One region of the Stenotrophomonas sp. YJH_SMC_6 genome, then DNA from elsewhere that is predicted to be linked to it. Evidence: predicted binding sites of a transcription regulator. Region 1 holds the regulator's gene; the other holds the start of a gene.
The links. Region 1 encodes HrcA, which represses chaperone genes, less so after heat shock. Its sites were predicted from a motif close to TTNGCACTCNNNNNNNNNGAGTGCNAA; they were not measured.
Positions count from the first base shown of each region.

Region 2: a site for HrcA is predicted at 4,480-4,506, ahead of AC5P9N_RS05670 (co-chaperone GroES). Genes of this name have one in related genera too.

Region 1 is NZ_JCAFUM010000016.1:77,496-88,539, forward strand. It holds gene AC5P9N_RS18120 (MFS transporter) at 1-928, opposite strand, end outside; gene AC5P9N_RS18125 (AraC family transcriptional regulator) at 1,001-1,798, shown strand; gene dnaJ (molecular chaperone DnaJ) at 1,858-2,982, opposite strand; gene dnaK (molecular chaperone DnaK) at 3,137-5,059, opposite strand; gene grpE (nucleotide exchange factor GrpE) at 5,242-5,757, opposite strand; gene hrcA (heat-inducible transcriptional repressor HrcA) at 5,821-6,885, opposite strand; gene recN (DNA repair protein RecN) at 7,001-8,662, shown strand; gene AC5P9N_RS18155 (LysR family transcriptional regulator) at 8,772-9,689, opposite strand; gene AC5P9N_RS18160 (SGNH/GDSL hydrolase family protein) at 9,787-11,013, shown strand.
Region 2 is NZ_JCAFUM010000004.1:138,131-149,174, forward strand. It holds gene AC5P9N_RS05650 (aspartyl protease family protein) at 1-409, shown strand, start outside; gene AC5P9N_RS05655 (serine hydrolase domain-containing protein) at 477-1,640, shown strand; gene AC5P9N_RS05660 (DUF6445 family protein) at 1,669-2,280, opposite strand; gene groL (chaperonin GroEL) at 2,415-4,064, opposite strand; gene AC5P9N_RS05670 (co-chaperone GroES) at 4,146-4,433, opposite strand; gene AC5P9N_RS05675 (endonuclease) at 4,746-6,536, shown strand; gene cutA (divalent-cation tolerance protein CutA) at 6,605-6,943, shown strand; gene AC5P9N_RS05685 (protein-disulfide reductase DsbD family protein) at 6,940-9,312, shown strand; gene AC5P9N_RS05690 (TlpA family protein disulfide reductase) at 9,309-9,872, shown strand; gene AC5P9N_RS05695 (PepSY domain-containing protein) at 10,579-11,044, shown strand, end outside.

The sequences.
Region 1 (11,044 bases):
TCCAGAACAGATCGGCATGCGGCAGCATCAGTGCGAACGGTGCAAGGCCCAGGATCGAGGTCCAGATGATCGGCTTGCGGCCGATGCGATCGCCCAGCGGGCCACCGAGGAAGCCGCCGGCGGCGGACGCCACCAGGAATGCGAACAGATGCAGCTGCGCCTGTGCCACCGGAATGCCGAAGTGGTGGATCAGGTAGAAGGTGAAGTAGCTGCCGATGCTGGCCATGTAGAAGTACTTGCTGAAGATCAGCACCAGCAGGATCGCCAGCACCTTGGCCACGGTGCGCGGGGGATGGCGCGGCGCCATCGAGGCGGTGCTGGCCGGGCGCGGGGTGCCCAGGTGCAGCGCGTACCAGCGGCCGACATAGGTCAGCAGTGCAATGCCGATCAGCGCGGCGCCGGCAAACCACGACGCGGCATGCTGGCCATGCGGCACGATCACCGCTGCAGCAATCAATGGACCGAGCGCGGTACCGAAATTGCCGCCCACCTGGAACACCGACTGTGCGAAGCCATGGCGGCCACCCGAGGCCAGCCGCGCAATGCGCGATGCTTCCGGATGGAAAATGGCCGAACCAATGCCGACCATCGCCGCAGCCATCAGCACCACCGCATAGTTCGGCGCGAAGCCGAGCAGCAGCATGCCGCACAGGGTCGAGGCCATGCCGATCGGCAGCGAGTACGGCGCCGGGCGACGGTCGGTGGCGGCGCCAACCAGTGGCTGGAAGATCGAAGCGGTCAGCTGGTAGGTCAGCGTGATCAGGCCGATCTGGGTGAAGCTCAGGTTGAAGCCGCCCTTGATCACTGGATAGATGGCCAGGATCAGCGACTGCATCATGTCGTTGACGACATGCGAGGTGGAAATAGCTGCCAGCACACCGGGAGCCACCGGACGTGAGGTCGTTGCGGGAGAAGCCAAGGCGGACATGGACGCAGTCAGGTTGGGGGCGAGCCACGCATGCTACGGTTGCCCTCCCCTCCCTTCTGCCGCGTTCGGGTCATGGCCTATCGCAAAAAGGACATTGCCGGCGATGTCGACCCGGCTGCGCCGTGGCGTGATGTGCCACTGCATCGTCCGGTCACCTACCGGGTTACCCAGTACCCGGCAGGCACCCATATCGCAGGCCACAAGCACCAGCGCCACCAGCTGGTCTATGCCATCTCGGGGCTGATGGTGGTGCGCTCGGAAGTCGGTCGCTGGGTCGTGCCCTCCACCCGTGCGATCTGGATGCCGGCGGGCATGGTGCACGCGGTGGACTGCATTGCCGCCGTGCACATGCGCAGCCTGTACATCGATCCGTCGTTCGCCCCGCAGTTGCCGGCCGAACCGTTCGCGGTACAGGTGGCACCGCTGCTGCGCGAACTGCTGCAGGCAGCCACCCTGATCAAGGGCGAGCACATCGAAGACAGCCGCGATGGCCGCGTGGTGCGCCTGCTGCTGGACGAACTGCATCGCATGGACGTGCTCCCGCTGCACCTGCCCTCGCCCACCGACCCGCGCCTGCAGCGGATCTGCCAGCACATCCAGAAGCACCCCGGCGATGACGCCACGCTGCAGGACTGGGCACAGGCGCTGGAAGTGGACGTGAAAACCATCCAGCGCCACTTCGCCCACGAGCTGGGCATGACCTTCGGCCAGTGGCGACAGCAGGCGCGACTGCTGGCCGCATTGGAGCGGCTGGCGGTCGGCGACAAGGTCATCGATGTCGCGCTGGCGATGGGCTACGACAGCCCCAGCGCGTTCACCAGCATGTTCAAGCGCCAGCTGGGGCAGACGCCGGCGGCGTTTTTCCGCTGATCGCAAACGAAAACGCCGGGCATGGCCCGGCGCTACCGTTCAACACTTGCGTTGAAAACTCAGGACGTCATCCGGTCCCAGAAGCCCTTCACGCCATCCATGAAGGTGGCCGACTTCGGCGAATGCTTGCGTGCTTCCTCGCCGACGAAGGTGGCTTCGAACTGTTCCAGCAGCTTGCGCTGCTCAGGGGTGAGGTTGACCGGAGTCTCCACCACCACGCGGCAGTACAGGTCGCCCTCGCTGCGGCTGCGCACCGAACGCACGCCCTTGCCGCGCAGGCGGAACAGCTTGCCGGTCTGGGTCTCGGCCGGAATGCGGATCTCCGCTTCGCCGCCGAGGGTGGCCACGCGCACGGTGTCACCCAGTGCCGCCTGCGAGATGCGGATCGGCACTTCGCAGTGCAGGTCGTCGCCATCGCGCTGGAAGATCGCATGCTCGCGCACGCGCACTTCCACGTACAGGTCGCCCGGTGGCGTACCGGCCGGACCGGCTTCGCCCTCGCCCTGCAGGCGGATGCGGTCGCCGGTATCGACGCCGGCCGGCACCTTCACCGACAGCACCTTGTCTTCCTCGACACGGCCGTTGCCGTGGCAGGTCTTGCAGGGCTTGGCGATGATCTGGCCACGGCCGCCGCAGTTGTGGCAGGCCTGCTGCATGGCGAAGATGCCGCGCTGGATGCGCACCTGGCCGCGGCCATGGCACACATTGCAGGTTTCGACCTTGCCGTCTTCCGAGCCACTGCCATCGCAGTCGCCGCACTCGGCCAGGGTCGGAATCTCGATGCGGCGCTCGACGCCGCGCACGGCTTCTTCCAGGTCCAGCTCCATCACGTAGCCGATATCGGCGCCGCGACGCGCCTGGCGCGGACCACCGCCACCGCCGCCAAAGATGTTGCCGAAGATATCGCCGAAGATATCGTTCATGTCCGGGCCGCCCGGCCCGCCGCCGCCCATGCCGTGCTCGAACGCCGCGTGGCCATGGCTGTCGTACATGCGGCGCTTGTTGCCGTCGGACAGCACTTCGTAGGCTTCCTTGCACTCCTTGAAGGAGGCTTCGGCCGCCGCATCACCCGGGTTGCGGTCCGGGTGGAACTTCATCGCGCAGCGACGGTACGCCTTCTTCAGCTCGTCGTCGGTGGCGGTGCGGGCAACGCCCAGCACTTCGTAATAATCGCGCTTGCTCATATCGTGGATCTGGTTCCGGAAAGTCGGGATTCGTCAAAGCGGAAGAGCGGAACCAGGTCCGCTCTTGCGTCGGGCGCCCCGACACGCCGGTGGGCGGTCAGGACCCTGATGCGACAACGGGACGCTGGTGGCCAGCGTCCCGTGTCGGTCCGGATCAGGACTTCTTGTCGTCCTTGACTTCGGTGAACTCGGCGTCGACCACGTCGTCCTGCGCCTTGCCGGCATTGCCGGCGTCGGCACCCGGGGCACCGCCCTGGTCGGCCGAAGCAGCGGCGAACAGCGACTGGCCAGCTTCTTCCAGTGCCTTCGACTTGGCTTCGATCTGTGCCTTGTCGTCACCCTTCATCGCGGTTTCCAGGTCGGCCAGGGCCGCCTCGACCTTGCCGATGACATCGCCGCCGACCTTGCTGCCGTGCTCGGTGATGGCGCTGCGGGTGCCGTGGATCAGGGCGTCGGCCTGGTTGCGGGCCTGCACCAGTTCCTGGAACTTCTTGTCTTCTTCGCGGTTGGCTTCCGCGTCGGCGACCATGCGCGCGATCTCTTCCTCGGACAGGCCCGAACCGGCCTTGATCTCGACCTTCTGTTCCTTGTTGGTCTTCTTGTCCTTGGCCGACACGTGCAGGATGCCGTTGGCGTCGATGTCGAAGGACACTTCCACCTGCGGCAGGCCACGCGGGGCCGGCTCGATGCCGGACAGGTCGAACTTGGCCAGCGACTTGTTGAAGCGGGCCTGTTCGCGCTCACCCTGCAGCACGTGCACGGTCACGGCCGACTGGTTGTCCTCGGCGGTGGAGAACACCTGCGAGGCCTTGGTCGGGATGGTGGTGTTCTTCTCGATGATCTTGGTGAACACGCCGCCCATGGTCTCGATGCCCAGCGACAGCGGGGTCACGTCCAGCAGCAGCACGTCCTTGACGTCGCCGCCCAGCACGCCGCCCTGGATCGCAGCACCCAGTGCCACGGCTTCGTCCGGGTTGACGTCCTTGCGCGGTTCCTTGCCGAAGAACTCGGTCACCGCCTGCTGCACCTTCGGCATGCGGGTCTGGCCGCCGACCAGGATCACTTCGCTGATGTCGCTCGAACGCAGGCCGGCATCGTTCAGGGCGACGCGGCACGGCTCGATCGACTTCTTGATCAGGTCGTCCACCAGGGCTTCCAGCTTGGCGCGGGTCAGCTTGATGTTCAGGTGCTTCGGACCCGACGCGTCAGCGGTGACGTACGGCAGGTTCACTTCGGTCTGCTGGGCGCTGGACAGCTCGATCTTGGCGCGCTCGGCAGCATCCTTCAGGCGCTGCAGGGCCAGCGGATCCTTGCGCAGGTCGATGCCCTGGTCCTTGTTGAACTCTTCAACCAGGTACTCGATGACGCGGTTGTCGAAGTCTTCGCCACCCAGGAAGGTGTCGCCGTTGGTGGCCAGCACTTCGAACTGCTTTTCACCGTCGACGTTGGCGATCTCGATCACCGAGACGTCGAAGGTGCCGCCGCCCAGGTCGTACACCACGATCTTGCGATCCTTGTTGTCGCCCTTGTCCAGGCCGTAGGCCAGCGCGGCCGCGGTCGGCTCGTTGATGATGCGCTTGACGTCCAGGCCGGCGATGCGGCCGGCGTCCTTGGTTGCCTGGCGCTGGCTGTCGTTGAAGTAGGCCGGCACGGTGATGACCGCTTCGGTGACCTTCTCACCGAGAAAGTCCTCGGCGGTCTTCTTCATCTTTTCCAGCACCTTGGCCGAGATTTCCTGCGGGGCCATCTTCTTGCCGTCGCTGGTGGCCACCCAGGCGTCGCCATTGTCATGGGCCAGGATGCTGTACGGGACGTGCGCGATGTCCTTCTGCACTTCGGCGTCGGTGAACTTGCGGCCGATCAGGCGCTTCACCGCGTAGAAGGTGTTCTTCGGGTTGGTCACGGCCTGGCGCTTGGCCGAGGCGCCGACCAGGACTTCGCCGTCCTTGGTGTAGGCGACGATTGACGGGGTGGTGCGATCGCCTTCCGAATTCTCGATGACGCGGGCCTTGCCGCCGTCCATGATCGCCACGCACGAGTTGGTGGTGCCGAGGTCGATACCAATGATCTTGCCCATGGGGGAGACTCCTGAGGATGCTTGTTGGTGTCAGTCCGGCCGTTCGGCCGGTGGATGAATACGATGTGGGGGAGGCTCGTGGAACATTCAAGCCGTCTCCCGAACGCTGTGTTCAGCGCCTGGAAAACCTTGCCAGGCATGGCCTGGCACAACCGGGACCGGGCAAAGCCCGGCCTGGTCCATCAATCGGCGGCCACCACCACCAGCGCCGGCCGCAGCAGGCGCTCGTTGAGCAGGTAGCCCTTCTGGAACACGGTCACCACGCTGCCCGGGGCGGCGCCCGGCGTCGGCACCTGGCTGATGGCCTGGTGGTGTTCCGGGTTGAACGGCTGGCCGATCGGGTCCAGCAGGACCAGTCCGTTGTCGGCGGCCACCTTCAGCAGCTGCTTGTAGGTCAGCTCCAGGCCTTCGCGCAGCGGGTGCGGGTCGTCGCCGGCGGCCTTCAGGCCGGCATCCAGGCTGTCGAACACGGGGAGCAGATCGCCCAGCAGCTTCTCGTTGGCGAACTTGCGGGCCTGTTCGATGTCACGGGCAACGCGCTTGCGCTGGTTCTCCAGGTCGGCGCGCTCACGCAGGGCATCGGCCTTGACCTGTTCGATTTCGGCGCGCAGGCGCTCGACTTCGTCGTTGACGCCGGCGGTGGCGGCCGCATCGGCGGCACTCTGCTGGGATTCGATATCTGGCTGTTCGTGGTTCATGTCTGGGTCCCTGGCGGTCAATCTCCGCCTCCACCCACCCTAGTGTGGGCGGGATGCTGCGTTTCAAGCGTCGGATGTTCCCGGCGGGCGGCCGGCTGGCGAAAACGCCGCGCCCAGTACATCGGCGGTAGCCTGGACCAGCGGGATCACGCGGTCGTAGGCCATCCGCTTGGGGCCGATCACCCCCAGCACGCCCAGCACCTGGCCATTGGCCGTGTAAGGGGCAGTGACCAGCGAGACGCCCTGCAGCGGCATCATCCCGGTCTCCTCGCCGATGAAGATGCGCACGCCGGGCGCCTGGATGGTCCGCTCCAGCAGCTGCAGGATCTCCCGCTTGCTGGAGAACAGCTCGAACAGCTCGCGCAGGCGCTCCAGGTCGGACAGGTCCTGCACCCCCATCAGGCGGGTCTGGCCGGCCACCAGCATGTCGTCGGCCGCCGGCTGCAGGGCCTGCTCGGCCAGCTCGATGCTGTGCGCCAGCAGCTGTTCCAGCTCGGAGCGGGCATCGCGCAGTTCCAGCAGCAGTCGGGTGCGGATCTCGGCCATCGGCAGGCCGGCGAAATGGGCATTGAGGTAGTTCGCGACCTGCTCCAGCTGGCCCGGCGCGAACTCCTGCCGGGTCTCGATGACGCGGTTCTGCACCTCGTTGTCGGCAAACACCAGGATCGCCAGCACCCGGCGCCCGTCCAGCGCCACGAAGTCGATCTGGCGGAAGGCGAACTGCTCGCGTCGCGGCGCGCTGACCACGCCGACGAAGTGGCTCATCGCCGACAACAGCTCCGAGGCGCTGCCGAGCAGGGCCTGGGTGCTGCCGCCGCCAGCCAGTTCCTGGCGCAACCGGGCCAGCTCGCCTTCGCCCGGCGGCTGCATCTGCAGCAGGCTGTCGACGAAGACCCGGTAGCCATGTGCGGTCGGGACGCGCCCGGCGGAGGTGTGCGGCGAGGCCAGCAGCCCCAGGTCTTCCAGGTCACCCAGGATGTTGCGGATGGTGGCCGGACTGACCTCCAGCCCGGCCACGCGCGCCAGCGTCTGCGAGCCGACCGGCTCGCCGTCCTGGATGTAACGCGCGATCAGCGTGCGCAGCAGATGGCGCGCACGCGGGGCAAGCTGGTCGGGAGAACCGTGCATGGAATCAACCTGTGAGACACGGACACTAGATAATGGCGGCGCATCACCTTGGCAAGTCATTGGACCTCCCTCGCCCGCGTGCTAGCGTTGCGCGGCTGCTGATACCCCCTTACCCATGCTCAGACATCTTTCGATCAAGGATTTCGCCGTCGTCCGCGCCACCGAACTGGAGTTCGGGCCAGGCATGACCGTGGTTTCAGGCGAGACCGGCGCCGGCAAGTCGCTGATGGTCGACGCGCTGGGCTTCCTGTCCGGCCTGCGCGCCGACAGCGGCGTGGTCCGCCACGGCGCCGCGCGCGCCGAGCTTTCGGCCGAGTTTGCGCTGGAGCAGCTGCAGGCTGCACGCCAGTGGCTGGCCGACAACGAGCTGGACGACGAGGAGCAGTGCCAGCTGCGCCGGGTCATCCGCGCCGATGGCGGTTCGCGGGCCTGGATCAACGGCCGCCCGGTGACCCTGGCGCAACTGGGCGACCTGGCCTCGCTGCTGGTGGAGATCCACGGACAGCACGAACAGCAGGCCCTGCTGACGCGCCCGTCGCAGCTGGCCCTGCTCGACGCCTATGCGCGCAACGAGAACGAACGCCGCCAGGTGCGACGCGCCGCCGCGGCCTGGCAGGCATTGGTCGATGAATCGCTGGCGCTGTCGCAACAGGGCGACGTCAGTGACCGGATCGGCTTCCTGGAGCACCAGCTGCGCGAGCTGGACCGTGAAGACCTGGAGCCGGAGTCGATTGCCGCACTCGGCGCCAGCCACCGCCGCCAGGCCCATGCCAGCGCCCTGCTGAGCGCCTGCCAGGCCGCCAGCAACCAGCTCAACGGCGACGACGGCAGCTCCGCGCTGGACCTGCTGCAGCAGGTGCGCCACGAGCTGTCGCGCCTGATCGAGCACGACCCGCGCCTGGGCGAGGTGGATGGCCTGATCGAGAACGCTTCGATCCAGCTGCACGAAGCCCTGTCGCTGCTGGATCGGGTGCATGACGACCTCGACGCCGACCCGGAACAGTTCGAGGAGAACGAGCGCCGCCTCGGCCGTCTGCACGACCTGGCCCGCAAGCACCGCGTGCCGATGGACGAGCTGGGTGCGCAGCGCGAGCGCATGCACGCCGAAGTGGAACAGCTGCGCGGCGCCGACGAACGCCTGCAGCGCCTGGCCGGCGAGATCGACAAGGCCGCCGCCGCCTGGCGCGCACAGGCCGAAGTGCTGACCGCCAGCCGTCGCAACGCTGCTGCCGAGCTGTCGGCCACCACCACCGGCATCATCGCAGAGCTGGGCATGGGCGGCGGCCAGTTCCTGATCGAGCTGGAACCGCAGGACGCCGCCAAGCCCGACCCGCAGGGTGCCGAGCGCGTGGAATTCCTGGTCGCAGCCAATGCCGGCCAGCCGCCGCGCGCCCTGCGCAAGGTGGCCTCCGGCGGCGAACTGTCACGCATCTCGCTGGCCATCGAAGTGGCCGCGCTGGACCTGGATGCAGTACCGACCATGGTGTTCGACGAAGTCGACTCCGGCATCGGCGGCGCGGTAGCCGACATCGTCGGCCAGAAGCTGCGCGCGCTCGGCGAGAAGCGCCAGGTGCTGTGCGTGACCCACCTGCCGCAGGTTGCCTCCAAGGGCCATGCCCATTACCGGGTCAGCAAGGGCCCGGTGGAAGGCATGACCCAGAGCGCCGTGGAAAAGCTGGACAGCAAGGCGCGCGAGGAAGAGCTGGCACGCATGCTCGGCGGCGTGGAAGTGAGCAAGGAAGCGCGCGCCGCCGCGCGCAAGCTGCTGCAGCCCTGAGGCCGGCACTACCGTGCGTGGGCCCGGCTTCCGCACGGTAGTGCCGGCCGCTGGCCGGCAACCGATGCGAGGGGTCGAAGATCGTGAGGTTGCCGGCCAGCGGCCGGCACTACCCCCGTGGCTGCGTCAGGTCGACGTTCTCCACCAGGAAATCAAGAAACGCGCGCACCCGCAGCGGCAGGTAGCCGCCCTGCCCCAGGAACACCGCGTGCACCTCTTCCAGGTCACCGGGGTTGGCCTCTTCCAGCACCGGCAGCAGGCGCCCGGCGGCAATATCCTGCTGCACCTGGAATGCTGCCAGCCGCGCCATGCCCAACCCACCCAGCACCAGCTGGCGCAGCGCATCGCCGTTGCTGGCGCGGGCGTTGCCACTGGGCAGCAGCATGCGTTCGCGCCCGTCCTGCAGCAACGGCCAGCCCTGCATCGCGCGCGCATGGCCGATATCCAGCCGGTTGTGCGACTGCAGCTCCTCGGCAGTGCGTGGCAGCCCGTGCCGCTGCGCGTAGGCCGGTGCAGCCACGATCATCATCCGCGTCGCGCCCAGCCGCCGCGCCACCAGGCTCGAGCTCTTCAGCGGACCGGCCCGCACCGCCACGTCGGTGCGCTGCTCCAGCAGGTCGATCACCTCGTCGTTGAGGGTCAGGTCCACGCCTACCTGCGGATTGCGCTGCAGGAACGCCGGCAGCAACGGCAACAGGAAATGCTGGCCGAACGGCACGTTGGAATTGACCCGCAGGCGTCCACGCGGCTCGGCGTGAGCACTGGCACAGCGCTCGGCCTCGTCCAGGTCGGCCAGCACGCGCAGGCCGCGCTCGTAGAACGCGCAGCCCTCGGGAGTCAGCTGCAGCTGGCGGGTGGAACGCTGCAGCAGGCGCGTCCCCAGACGTTGTTCCAGCCTCGCCACCAGCTTGCTGACCGCCGACGGGGTCATCTCCAATGTTCGGGCGGCTGCGGAAAAGCCCCCGGTCTCGATCACCCGCACGAACACTTCCAGTTCGCCGGATCGGTTGATGTCGGAGCGCGCCATGGCAATGAATCCAGTTCACAGATGATTGTCCATGCGCAGTCTAGTTCACAGATGAGTACGGAATCACCATGGCAATCCCTCCACCCGGGATTGCCCGATGAATCGTTTCAGCCAGCTCGTCACCACCGCATTGATCGGCCTGTCCAGTGCCGCCAGCGCCGCCCCTGCGCCACACTGGGTCGCCAGCTGGCAGGCCAGCCCGCAACCGGTCTGGGGCCCGGAATTCCTGTTTCCGACCCTGGTCCCAGCCGCACTGCAGGACCAGACCTTCCGCCAGACGGCACGTATCAGCCTGGGCGGGTCTCGGCTGCGGGTGCGGCTGAGCAATGCCTACGGCACTCAACCACTGCGGATCGGGGCGGCGAGCGTGGCCGCCCGGGCGGGGGACACCCCGCAGCCGCTCAGTTTCGAAGGCCAGCCCGGAGTGCTGATCGGCCCCGGGCAGGAACGGCTGAGCGATCCGCTGCCACTGGCCACGGCTGACCGGCAGGCGCTGCAGGTCAGCGTCTTCGTGCCGGGGCCGATGCCGGTACAGACGTTCCATTGGGAGGGCAGGCAGACCAGTTGGATTGCGCCTGGCGACCAGAGCCAGGCCCAGGCACTGAGCGGGGCCAGCAGCACCACGGCCCGCCTGTTCCTGGCCGGCATCGAGGTCGAGGCGCCGACCAGCGCACGCAGCGTGGTGGTGATCGGCGATTCGATCACCGACGGCGCCACCGCCAGCCTCGACCAGGACCAGCGCTGGACCGACCATCTGGCCGCACGTTTGGTCCCGTACGGGGCGGCGGTGGTCAATGCCGGCATCTCGGGTGGCCGCCTCTTGCACGACGGCATGGGGGAATCCGCGCTCGCCCGCTTCCAACGCGATGCACTGGATCAGCCTGGCGTGTCCAGCGTGATCGTGCTGGTTGGAATCAATGACATCAGCTGGCCCGGCACTGCCTTCGCGCGCAAGCAGGCGCGGCCCACGCTTGCCGAGCTGCAGGCAGGCTACCGCGCCCTGGCCGAACAGGCCCATCGGCGGGGTCTACGCATCCTCGGCGCCACCCTGATGCCGTTCGCCGGCGCCCTGCCCGGCACGCCGCTGGACGACTACTACCACCCGGACAAGGACGCCCTGCGCCGCCAGCTCAATGCCTGGCTGCGCACCGACGGGCCGTTCGACGCGGTGATCGACCTGGACGCGGCCCTGCGCGATCCGGCCGATCCGTCACGGATGGCCGCTGCCTACGACTCCGGCGATCACCTGCATCCGGGTGATGCGGGGAACCGGGCGATGGCCGAGGCGGTGGATCTGGACGTGCTGCTTGGAGGTCAGGGGTAGGCCGGGGTCGGATCCCTTTGCGCCAGCAAAG
Region 2 (11,044 bases), on a different contig from region 1:
CCTGCGCCAGTTCGGCTTCATCATGCTTGCACTGGGCGCGCCCACGGTGGACGCCATCGCCGTGGTCGACACCGGTGCCGCGCAGACCGTCCTCAACGCCGAAGCAGCCCGCGCACTGGGGCTGCGCACCGACGGCAGCGACGCACGGGTGCGGGTGCGTGAAAAGGGCACCGAAGGCCTGGGCGGCGGAAAGCAGGCAACCTGGCTGTACACCCTGCCCGGCATGGCCGGCAACGGCTGGCAGCACCCCTCGATGGAGGTCCGCATCAGCGAACTGCCAGTGTTCAAGGCGATCGGCCTGGAGGGCCGGCCGGCGCTGATCCTTGGTGCGGATGCAATGCGCGGCGGCCAGGTGGACATTGGTGCCGGCGCGTCCCGGATCTGCCTGCGCCGGCCGCAGGCCAGCTGACATCCGGCAATGACGCCAGCGGCAGCCTGGCGTAGCATCGCCGTGCGCCCCACCAGGAGTTCCACGCATGTGCCGTGCTGCCCTGATGTTGCTGACGCTGTTCCCGCTGGCCGTGCTGGCTGCACCTCCCCCGGTACCCTCGCCGGCCCGCATCGACGCCGAAGCGCAGCGGTTGATGCAGGCCGCACAGGCGCGCGGCATGGCACTGGCGGTGATCGACGGCGGCAAGGTGGTGCACGTCGCCGCCTACGGCGAGCGCAATACCGCAGGCGAACCACTGCGCACCGATACGGTGATGTACGCCGCCTCGCTGACCAAGATGGCATTCGGCCATCTGGTCGCGCAGCTGGCGCAGGACCGCAGGATCGATCTGGATGCCAGCATCGCCACAGCGCTGGACAAGCCGTTGCCGGATTATCCGCCCGAAACGAAGAAGTACGCCGACTACCGCGTGCTGGCCGATGATGCGCGCTGGCGCCAGCTCACCCCTCGCCTGCTGCTCAACCATGCCAGTGGCTTTGCCAACTTCGGGTTTCTTGAACCGGACGGCCGGCTGAAGTTCCACTTCGATCCAGGCAGCCGCTACGGCTATTCCGGCGAAGGGCTGATCCTGCTGCAGTTCGTGATCGAACGCGGACGGCTGGGCGAGGATGTGGGTGCGTTGATGCAGCAGCGGGTATTCGACCGCTTCGGCATGACCCGCACCAGCATGATGTGGCGCGGGGACTTCGCCACCAACCTGGCCGACGGCTGGACCATGGAGGGCACCGCCGAGCCGCACGATGAGCGCAGCCGCGTGCGCGCGGCCGGTTCGATGGATACCACCATCGCCGACATGGCCCGTTTCGCCGCCGGCTACGTGCGCGGCGATGGGCTGTCAGCGACGATGCGCAAGGAGCTGGTGCGGCCGCAGCTGCCGATCACCACCGCCAGCCAGTTCCCCACCCTGCAGCCGGAGCTGCCGAAGGCGCTGCAGCGCAAGGACCTGGCGGCCGGCCTGGGAGTGGTGACGTTCCGTGGCCCGCAAGGCGCGGGCTTCTACAAGGGCGGCCACGATGATGCGGTCGGTAATACGCTGGTGTGCGTCGAGCAGCAGCAGCGCTGCGTGGTGATCCTGGGCAACGATGTGCGCGCCGAGGCGACCTTCCCGGCGCTGGTGGCCTTCGTGCTCGGCGACATCGGCGTACCGTGGCAGTGGGAGTACGGCGCAGCGAAGGCATTCGTGAAGTAGATCCACGCCATGCGTGGATGACCTCCCTTCAACGCGCCTGCTCGAAGAACATCAGGTAGACCAGCCGCCCATTCTCCGGCCGGTCGCCGAAGGCCGGGCCGGCGGTATGCCAGAACCACGGGCGCAGCAGCACCAGACGGTTGAAGCGCATCGGGATGCGCATGGTCATTTCCCACTGGCTGTCGTCGACGCTGTCGCGCTCGATGATGTCCCGATGCATGTCGCCGCCGTTGGCGTAGCCCAGCGCAGCCAGCTCGTGGGCGTTCAGCGCCATGCGCTCGGTGTTGGTGCGGCGATGGCGGAAGAACTCGGTACCCCCTTCGCAGTGCTCCGGGGCGCTGAGGTAGAGGATGCCGGACCAGTGCGAATGGTCGGTGTGCACCTTGGCGCGACCCACATCGCTGGCCAGGGTCAGCCGGAACTTGCCGTGCGACTGCAACGGATTGACCGGCCGCAGCGGCTCGTTGACCAACCGCGACGCGGCCTCGGACAGGCCGTCCAGCTCCAGCCGTTCGAGCGAATTACGCCCGGGGAATGCCCCCTCCTGCGCCGGGTAGGTCAGGCCCAGGCCGGCCTGGCGCAGGCCGTGTGCATCGGCTGGAGAAAGGAAGTCGTCGACGACGATGAACGAGGTAGGCATGGTCTGCGAGCGTAGCGACGCGGCGCCATGGCGGCAACCGGGCAACAAAAAAACCCCGCCTCGCGGCGGGGTTTTTCCTTGCATCGGGGAGACGCGCCGGCCAGGGCCGGCAACGTCCGACGCGGGCGTGGACCTTAGAAGTCCATGCCGCCCATGCCACCCATGCCGCCCATGCCACCGGCGCCGCCCATGGCCGGCTCGTCCTTCTTCGGAGCTTCGGCAACCATGGCTTCGGTGGTGATCATCAGGCCAGCGATCGAGGCCGCGTTCTGCAGCGCCGAACGGGTCACCTTGGTCGGGTCCAGGATGCCGAACTGCAGCATGTCGCCGAACTCGCCGGTGGCGGCGTTGTAGCCGAAGCTGCCGGTGCCTTCCTTGACCTTGTTGATGATGACCGACGGCTCGTCACCGGCGTTGGCAACGATCTCGCGCAGCGGGGCTTCCATCGCACGCAGGGCGATCTGGATGCCGTGGTTCTGGTCTTCGTTGGCGCCCTTCAGGCCGGCCAGCGCGGTGATCGCGCGGACCAGGGCAACGCCGCCGCCCGGAACCACGCCTTCTTCAACGGCCGCACGGGTGGCGTGCAGGGCGTCGTCGACGCGATCCTTCTTTTCCTTCATTTCGATTTCGGTCGAGGCGCCGACCTTGATCACGGCAACACCGCCGGCCAGCTTGGCCACGCGTTCCTGCAGCTTCTCGCGGTCGTAATCCGAGGAGGTGTCCTGGATCTGGGTCTTGATCTGCGCCACGCGTGCATCAACGTTGGCCTTGTCGCCGACGCCGTCGATGATGGTGGTGTTCTCCTTGGAGACCTGCACCTTCTTGGCGCGGCCCAGGTCCTTGATGGTGGCCTTCTCCAGCGACAGGCCGACTTCTTCGGAGATCACGGTGCCGCCGGTCAGCACGGCCATGTCTTCCAGCATCGCCTTGCGACGGTCGCCGAAGCCCGGAGCCTTGACGGCCACGACCTTGACGATGCCACGGATGGTGTTGACGACCAGGGTGGCCAGCGCTTCGCCTTCAACTTCCTCGGCCACGATCAGCAGCGGCTTGCCGGCCTTGGCGACGCCTTCCAGCACCGGCAGCAGGTCACGGACGTTGGAGATCTTCTTGTCGTGCAGCAGGATGAACGGGTCATCCAGGTCAGCGGTCTGCGACTGCTGGTTGTTGATGAAGTACGGCGACAGGTAGCCGCGGTCGAACTGCATGCCCTTGACCACGTCCAGCTCGTTGTCCAGGCCCGAGCCTTCTTCAACGGTGATGACGCCTTCCTTGCCGACTTCCTTCATCGCGTCAGCGATGATCTGGCCGATCGACTCGTCCGAGTTGGCCGAGATGGTACCGACCTGGGCGATCGCCTTGTCGTCGGCGGTCGGCTTGGAGATGTTCTTCAGCTCGGCGACGGCGGCCGAAACGGCCTTGTCGATACCGCGCTTGAGGTCCATCGGGTTCATGCCGGCGGCAACGGCCTTGGCGCCTTCGCGGATCAGGGCCTGGGCCAGCACGGTGGCGGTGGTGGTGCCGTCGCCGGCATCGTCGTTGGTGCGCGAAGCAACTTCCTTCACCATCTGCGCGCCCATGTTCTCGAACTTGTCAGCCAGTTCGATTTCCTTGGCGACGGAGACGCCGTCCTTGGTGATGGTCGGGGCGCCGAAGCTCTTTTCCAGCACGACGTTGCGGCCCTTCGGGCCCAGGGTGGCCTTGACGGCATTGGCGAGAACGTTGACGCCGCGCACCATGCGCGAACGGGCGTCTTCACCGAAACGAATATCCTTGGCAGCCATTGCATTTACCTCATTGGTAGCGCCGGACGATGCCCGGCGGCTGGGAGTTTGGGATCAGGTTGAAACAGGTCGCGCCGAGGCTCAGCCGATGACGGCGAGCACGTCGTCTTCGCGCAGGACCTTGTATTCGACGCCTTCGCTCTTGTACGAGCTGCCGGCGTACTGGCCATAGATGACCTTGTCGCCGACCTTCAGCGACGGCGCGCGCACGTTGCCGTTGTCCAGCGGCTTGCCCGGGCCGACGGCCACGACCTCACCCTTGGTGGACTTTTCCTTGGCCGAGTCGGGGATGACGATGCCACCGGCGGAGATTTCGTCGGCTTCGATCGGCTTGACCACAACGCGGTCGTGCAGCGGCTTGATGCTCATAGGAGACCTCTTAAGTGATTGATTGGTCTAAAAAAGTCCGGCGATGTTAGCACTCACCCCAGGCGAGTGCCAGAACCGCACGTGAAGAAACCCGACAACGTCGGGAGCAGGGCAGAGATGGAGCCCCGCCGCCCCCTTTCAAGGGCGGAATGAAAAAATTTTTTCCACCCGCGCGCCTCGGCCAAGGCGTTGGTCCTGGACAATTTCGGTGACAAGCGTCGCACTGTCAGATATCTGACGTTCATTTACGACAAAGTGTCACTGGATCGGCCTTAGGCTCGGTCACGCATTCCCAATCACAAGGAGTAGTCGATGCGATTGCTGTCCCCGCTTGCCGCCGCCTGCCTGCTGGCACTGGCCGCGGCGCCGGCCCAGGCCGAGGTCTTCATCAATGAACTGCACTACGACGACAGCACCGCCGCCGGTGACGTCGGCGAAGCCATCGAAGTGGTCGCTACCGCAGGTGAAGACCTGTCCGGCTACCGCCTCTACCTCTACAACGGCAGCAATCCTTCGGCCGCCACGGTCTACGCCAACAACCCGGTCCCGGCCGGCACCGCCGCCGGTTGCGGCAGCGCCAGCATCGCCGTGGTCAACTACCCGACCAACGGCATCCAGAACGGCCCGAACGACGGCATCGCCCTGGTCGACGCCAGCGGCAAGGTGGTCCAGTTCCTCAGCTACGAGGGCGCCATCACCGCCTCCGGTGGCCCTGCCGCCGGCCTGACCAGCCAGAACATTCCGGTGGCCGAGACCAACAGCACGGCCCCCGGCACCTCGCTGCAGCTTACCGGCAGCGGCAGCCAGTACGCCCACTTCACCTGGGCCGAGTCGGCCAGGCAGACCTTCGGCAGCTGCAACAACGGCCAGACCTTCAGCGGCGGCACCACCCCCGGCCCGAATACGCCGCCGTCGGTGTCCACCACCACCCCGGCGCAGGGCAGCAGCACCTTCCCGGCCGCGGCCGATCTGGAAGTGGTATTCAGCGAGACGGTGAACCTGGCCAGCGGCGCGTTCGCGCTGAGCTGCGGTACCTCCGGCAGCGTGCCGCTGACCTTCCCGGCCAGCGGACGCAGCGTGAAACTGTCCACCAACACCGCGCTGGTGGCCGGTGAAGCCTGCCGCTTCGACATCCGTGCCGCGCGCATCACCGACCTGCAGGGCGCGCATCCGGCCGCCGACAGCCGCATCGCGTTCACCGTGGCCAGCACCGGCGGCAATCCGGACCCGGGCAACCCGGGCGTGCCGGCCGGCTACTACTCCAAGGTGAACACCTCCAGCCCGAGCCAGCTGCGCTGCTCGCTGCACGCCACCATCAAGGGCCACACCGCCTACCCGTACAGCGGCTCGGGCACCAGCACCTGGACCATCCTGGAGATTGCCGACGAGGACCCGAACAACCCGAACCGCATCCTCGACGCGTATCGCAACCGCAGCTACGCCAAGGTGACCGATCGCGCCGGCAGCGGCAGTGGCCTGAAGTACAACCGCGAGCACACCTGGCCGAACTCGCTGGGTTTTGCCACCACCACGGGTGACAAGGGCCTGCCGTACGCGCCGTATACCGACACCCACATGCTGTACCTGACCGATGCACAGTGGAACGCCGACCGTGGCAACAAGCCGTTCGGCAAGTGCGACGCCAGCTGCGGCGAGCGCGCCACCGAGGCCAACAACGGCCAGGGTGGCGGCAGTGGTGGCTATCCGGGCAACTCCAACTGGGTGCGCACGCCGGACGGCAACACCGGCACGTTCGAGGTGTGGGGCAAGCGCAAGGGCGACATGGCGCGTGCGGTGATGTACATGGCGATCCGCTACGAGGGCGGCAAGGATGCAGCCACTGGCCAGTCCGAGCCGGACCTGGAGCTGACCGACGACCGCAGCAGGATCGTCAAGACCAGCAGCTCGCCGGCCTACATGGGCCTGCTGTCGACGCTGATCGACTGGCACCTGTCCGACCCGCCGGATGATGCCGAGCGTGCGCGCAATGACGTGATCTACAGCTTCCAGGGCAACCGCAACCCGTTCATCGACCACCCCGAGTGGGCGACCCCTGGCCTGTTCACCTCGGCCAAGCCGGCCACCTGCCAGCTGGCCAACTGACCGCGCAACGCAGCGGTCCACGGCCGCCGCCGGGTCCTGACCCGGCGGCGGCCCTATACTCGACGGCCATGTCGACCGTCGATCCCGTCCTGCTGCTGTTGACCACCTGCCCGGACCGGCCCAGTGCCGAGCGCATCGCGCACGCGCTGGTTGGCGAGCGCCTGGCCGCGTGCGTGACCCGCCTCGATGGCGCGCAGTCGACCTACCGCTGGCAGGGCGAGGTGACCACCGACGCCGAGCTGCAGCTGCTGGTGAAGACCACCGCGAGTCGCGTCAATGACGCAATCGCCCGGATCGTCGAACTGCATCCGTATGAACTCCCGGAGTGCATCGCGGTCGAAACCCGGGCCGGCCTGCCGGCGTATCTGGACTGGATCCGGGCACAGACCCGGGAGGACACTGATTGAAGACTCTGTTTGCGCGTGGCGCCGCCCTGTGCGCCCTGATGTGGCTCTCGCTGCCCGCCTTCGCCCTGGATGAGAAGGATCTGCTGCCGGTGGACCAGGCGTTCGCGCTGACCGCCAGTGCCCCCGAACGGGGCCAGGTGCAGCTGCAGTTCAAGATCGCGCCCGGCTATTACCTGTATCGCCACCGCACCAGCGTCAAGGCCGACCCGGCCTTCAATGCCGGCGCGCTGCAGATGCCCAAGGGCGACAAGCACCACGACGATTTCTTCGGCGAGGTCGAAACCTATCGCGAGCGCCTGCAGGCCACCCTGCCCGGCACGCCGACCGAGGCCGCCAGCACCATCAGCCTGGAAGTGCGTTACCAGGGCTGCGCAGATGCCGGTGTCTGTTACCCGCCGCAGAAGCGCGTGGTGCAGGTCACCCTGCCCGGCAGCGGTGCACAGGCCGCGGCCCCTGCCGCGCGCGCCGGTGCGGCCAGTCCGTTCAACAACCCGCTGGCCGGTGCCGGCAACAGCGGCGGCCTGCGCCTGCCAGGTGCGGCCAGCAACAGCCAGGCGCTGCCGCTGCCGTCGGAGCAGGCGTTCGGCTTCGATGCCATCGCCAGCGACGGCAACACCCTGCTGCTGCGCTTCAGTCCGGCACCGGGCTACTACCTGTATCGCGACCGCACCTCGCTGAAGCTGGAAGGCAGCACCGGCGTGCAGGCCGGCACGCCGCGCTGGCCGGCCGCGCAATCGCATCGCGACGAGCACTTCGGCGATGTCTCGGTGTACTTCAACCAGGTGGAAGTGCCGCTGCCGTTGCGGCGCACGGTTGCCGACGCGGTTGACGGCACCCTCGTGGTGACCTTCCAGGGCTGCCAGACCGATGGCATCTGCTACCCGCCAATGACCCGCCGGGTGAAGCTGTCGATCCCGGCCGGCAAGGTCAGCGCCAGCGCCGACCAGGCACCGCCGCGCAACGAGGTAATCAGCCCGTTGGCTGCGGCGCCACGCGAAGGCGCCAACGGCGCCCCCCTGCGCCTGCTGCCGACGGTGCCCAATACGGATGCCGCCCCCCCGGCCGTCGCAGGCACCGTGGACGGCAATGAATTCGCCGCCGATGCGCGCGGTGACAACGCGCTGCGTACGCGCCCGCCGGCGACCACACCGAACCCGGACCGTTCGTTCGTCTGGGTGCTGCTGCTGGCGCTGGCCGGCGGCCTGGTGTTGAACCTGATGCCCTGCGTGCTGCCGATCCTGTCGCTGAAGGTCCTGAGCCTGGCGCAGAGTGGCGAAAGCCCACAGCGCGCACGCAGCCACGCGCTCTGGTACACCTTGGGCGTGCTGGTCGCATTCGCGGTGATCGGTGCGTTGATGGTGGGCCTGCGCGCAATCGGCAACGCCGTCGGCATCGGCTTCCAGCTGCAGCACCCGGGCGTGGTGGCGGCGCTGGCCTACATCATGTTCGCGGTAGGCCTGAGCCTGTCCGGCGTGTTCACCCTGGGCGGCGGCATCGGCAACCTGGGCCAGTCGCTGGCCAGCCGCAGCGGCCCGGCCGGTGACTTCTTCACCGGTGCGCTGGCCTGCGTGGTCGGCAGTGCCTGCGTCGGCCCGTTCATGGGTGGCGCGATCGCCTACGCGTTCATTGCCCCGCCGCTGAAGGCGATGACCGTGTTCCTGTTCCTCGGCCTGGGCCTGGCGCTGCCGTTCCTGCTGATCGGCTTCGTGCCGGCGCTGGCGCGCCGCCTGCCCAAGCCCGGCCCGTGGATGGAAACGCTCAAGCACGTGCTGGCCTTCCCGATGTACGCCACTGCGCTGTGGCTGCTGTGGGTGCTGGGCAAGCAGCGCGGCGTGGACGGCATGGCGCTGGTGCTGGGTGGCCTGTTGCTGTTCGCCTTCGGCCTGTGGCTGTTCGAGCGCAACCGCTGGACCGGCTCGCGTGCAGTAACCCTGCTCGGCGTGCTGCTGGCGATCGGCGCATTGGTACCGGCCTGGGGCGTGACCCAGCTGGCAGCGCCGGCACGCGCCGCACAGGCCGCCAGCGACAACGTGGTGGAGTATTCGCCGCAGTTGCTGGACCGCCTGCGCGCCGACAACCGCGTGGTGTTCGTCAACATGACCGCCGACTGGTGCGTGAGCTGCAAGGCCAACGAGCGTGCCGTGCTGTCGCGGCCGGAGTTCAAGGACCTGCTCAAGCGCACCAACGCGGTGTACATGCGCGGTGACTACACCAACGTCGATCCGCAGATCACCACGTTCCTGGAAGAGCACAAGGCCGTCGGCGTACCGCTGTACGTGGTGTACGGCCCCGGCGCGCCGCCGACCGTGCTGCCGACCCTGCTGACCCAGGCGGTGGTGGAGGAAGCGCTGCTGCGCACCGCACGATGAAGTGGCAACGGCCAGCGCTGCTGTGGACAGCGGTGCTGGCCGCCGGCCTCGGCCTGTGGGCCGGGCATCGATTGGCTCCTGCGCCGGTTGCGCCTGAGGCCATGCCAGCGGCGCCTGCTGTGGCGGCTGCGGCACCTGCCCTGCAGGTCGGCGACAGCCTGCCCGCGCTGTCGCTGCCCGATCTTGAAGGCCGGCCGCTGGACCTGCGCCAGCACGCTGGCGGTCGCCCGCTGTTGATCAATGTCTGGGCCAGCTGGTGCGCGCCCTGCGTGGAAGAAATGCCCGAACTGGCGCGTTTCGCACATATCCAGGGCGAGCACGGTGTGCAGGTGCTGGGACTGGCGCTGGATACGCCGGAGGACGTGCGCGGTTTCCTGCAGCGGGTACCGGTGGATTATCCGATCGTGATCGAGACCCCGGGGCCGCGCGATGCCAGCGTGCAGCTGGGCAATACCCAGGGCCTGCTGCCCTACAGCGTGCTGTTCGATGCGCAGGGGCGGCTGGTGAAGGCAAAGCTGGGACCGTTCGCCCACGGCGAGATCGACAGCTGGGTGAAGTGAGGGTGTTTTTTGCAGGGCTTGCAGCCCTGCACCCTGCTCAATGCAACGGCAACAGCCAAAGCCAAAGCGGGCATTCCGTGGGATGGCGGGGCGGTGTCGGAGTGCGGGGACGCTGCAAGTACGTCCCTGTAAGCTTGGCAGCCGCATCCATGCGGCTGACACCCCGCACTCCGACACCGCCCCGCCTCTGACAGATCTTCGCGGCTGTTGGTAGGTGTCGACCTTGGTCGACACATCTGTCAGATATCGATATTCAGAACGGAATCAGACCCCGTGCCGACCAACGGTCGGCACCTACCAAAGCAGAACGCCGTTCCGACAGATCGCAGGAAACTGTCGAAGGCGGGGTGGGTCCGGTTGAGGGGGCGTGAGCCGCATGGATGCGGCGACCGAGCTTACATGGGTGAGGGCGCTTTGCTTGCGAAGCACTGCTTCGCAAGCGCCCGAACGCACAGCCGCCAGCGGCTGGGCCGGGCCCCGGAGGGGTACTTGCAGCGTCCCCCTCAACCGCACCCACCCCGCCAACCCACGGAAAGCCAGCTTTTGACGTTGACGTTGCTCCGGCTTGTAGCGGGTGCAGGGCTGCAAAGCCCTGCAACAAAACCCTCCTTGACCGTAGCCCGTCCGCCACGGAGAATTCCGCGACTAATTCTCATTTGCTGTTGCGCAGGATGCGGGCGGCAGCCTTCCGGGCCCTCCTCCTCCCATGTTCAAGAACGTCCTGTTCCAACTGCACTGGCTGCTGGGCATCACCGCCGGTGCCGTATTGGCCGTGATGGGCCTCAGCGGCGCCGTGCTGTCCTTCGAGGACGAACTGCTGCGGGCGGCCAATCCCGGCTTCGCCGAGATCGCCGAGCACCATGCCGATGGCCAGCTTCCACTTGCGCTCAGCGAACTGGTGCCGCTGCTGCAGGCCGGCGGTGATCGCCCCCTGCAGCGCCTGCGCGTGGACGCCACCGGGCAGCGGCCCTCGGTGGCACGCTTCGCTGGTGGCAAGGAACACTGGGTCTACTTCGACCCGTACAGCGGCGAGCGCTTCAGTGCCTTGCGTGGGCAGGCGTTCTTCGACTTCGTCGAGGACCTGCACCGCCACCTCGCCGCGGGCGAGCGCGGCAAGTGGATCACCGGCAGCTGTGCGATCGCGCTGCTGTTCTTCACCCTGTCCGGTCTTT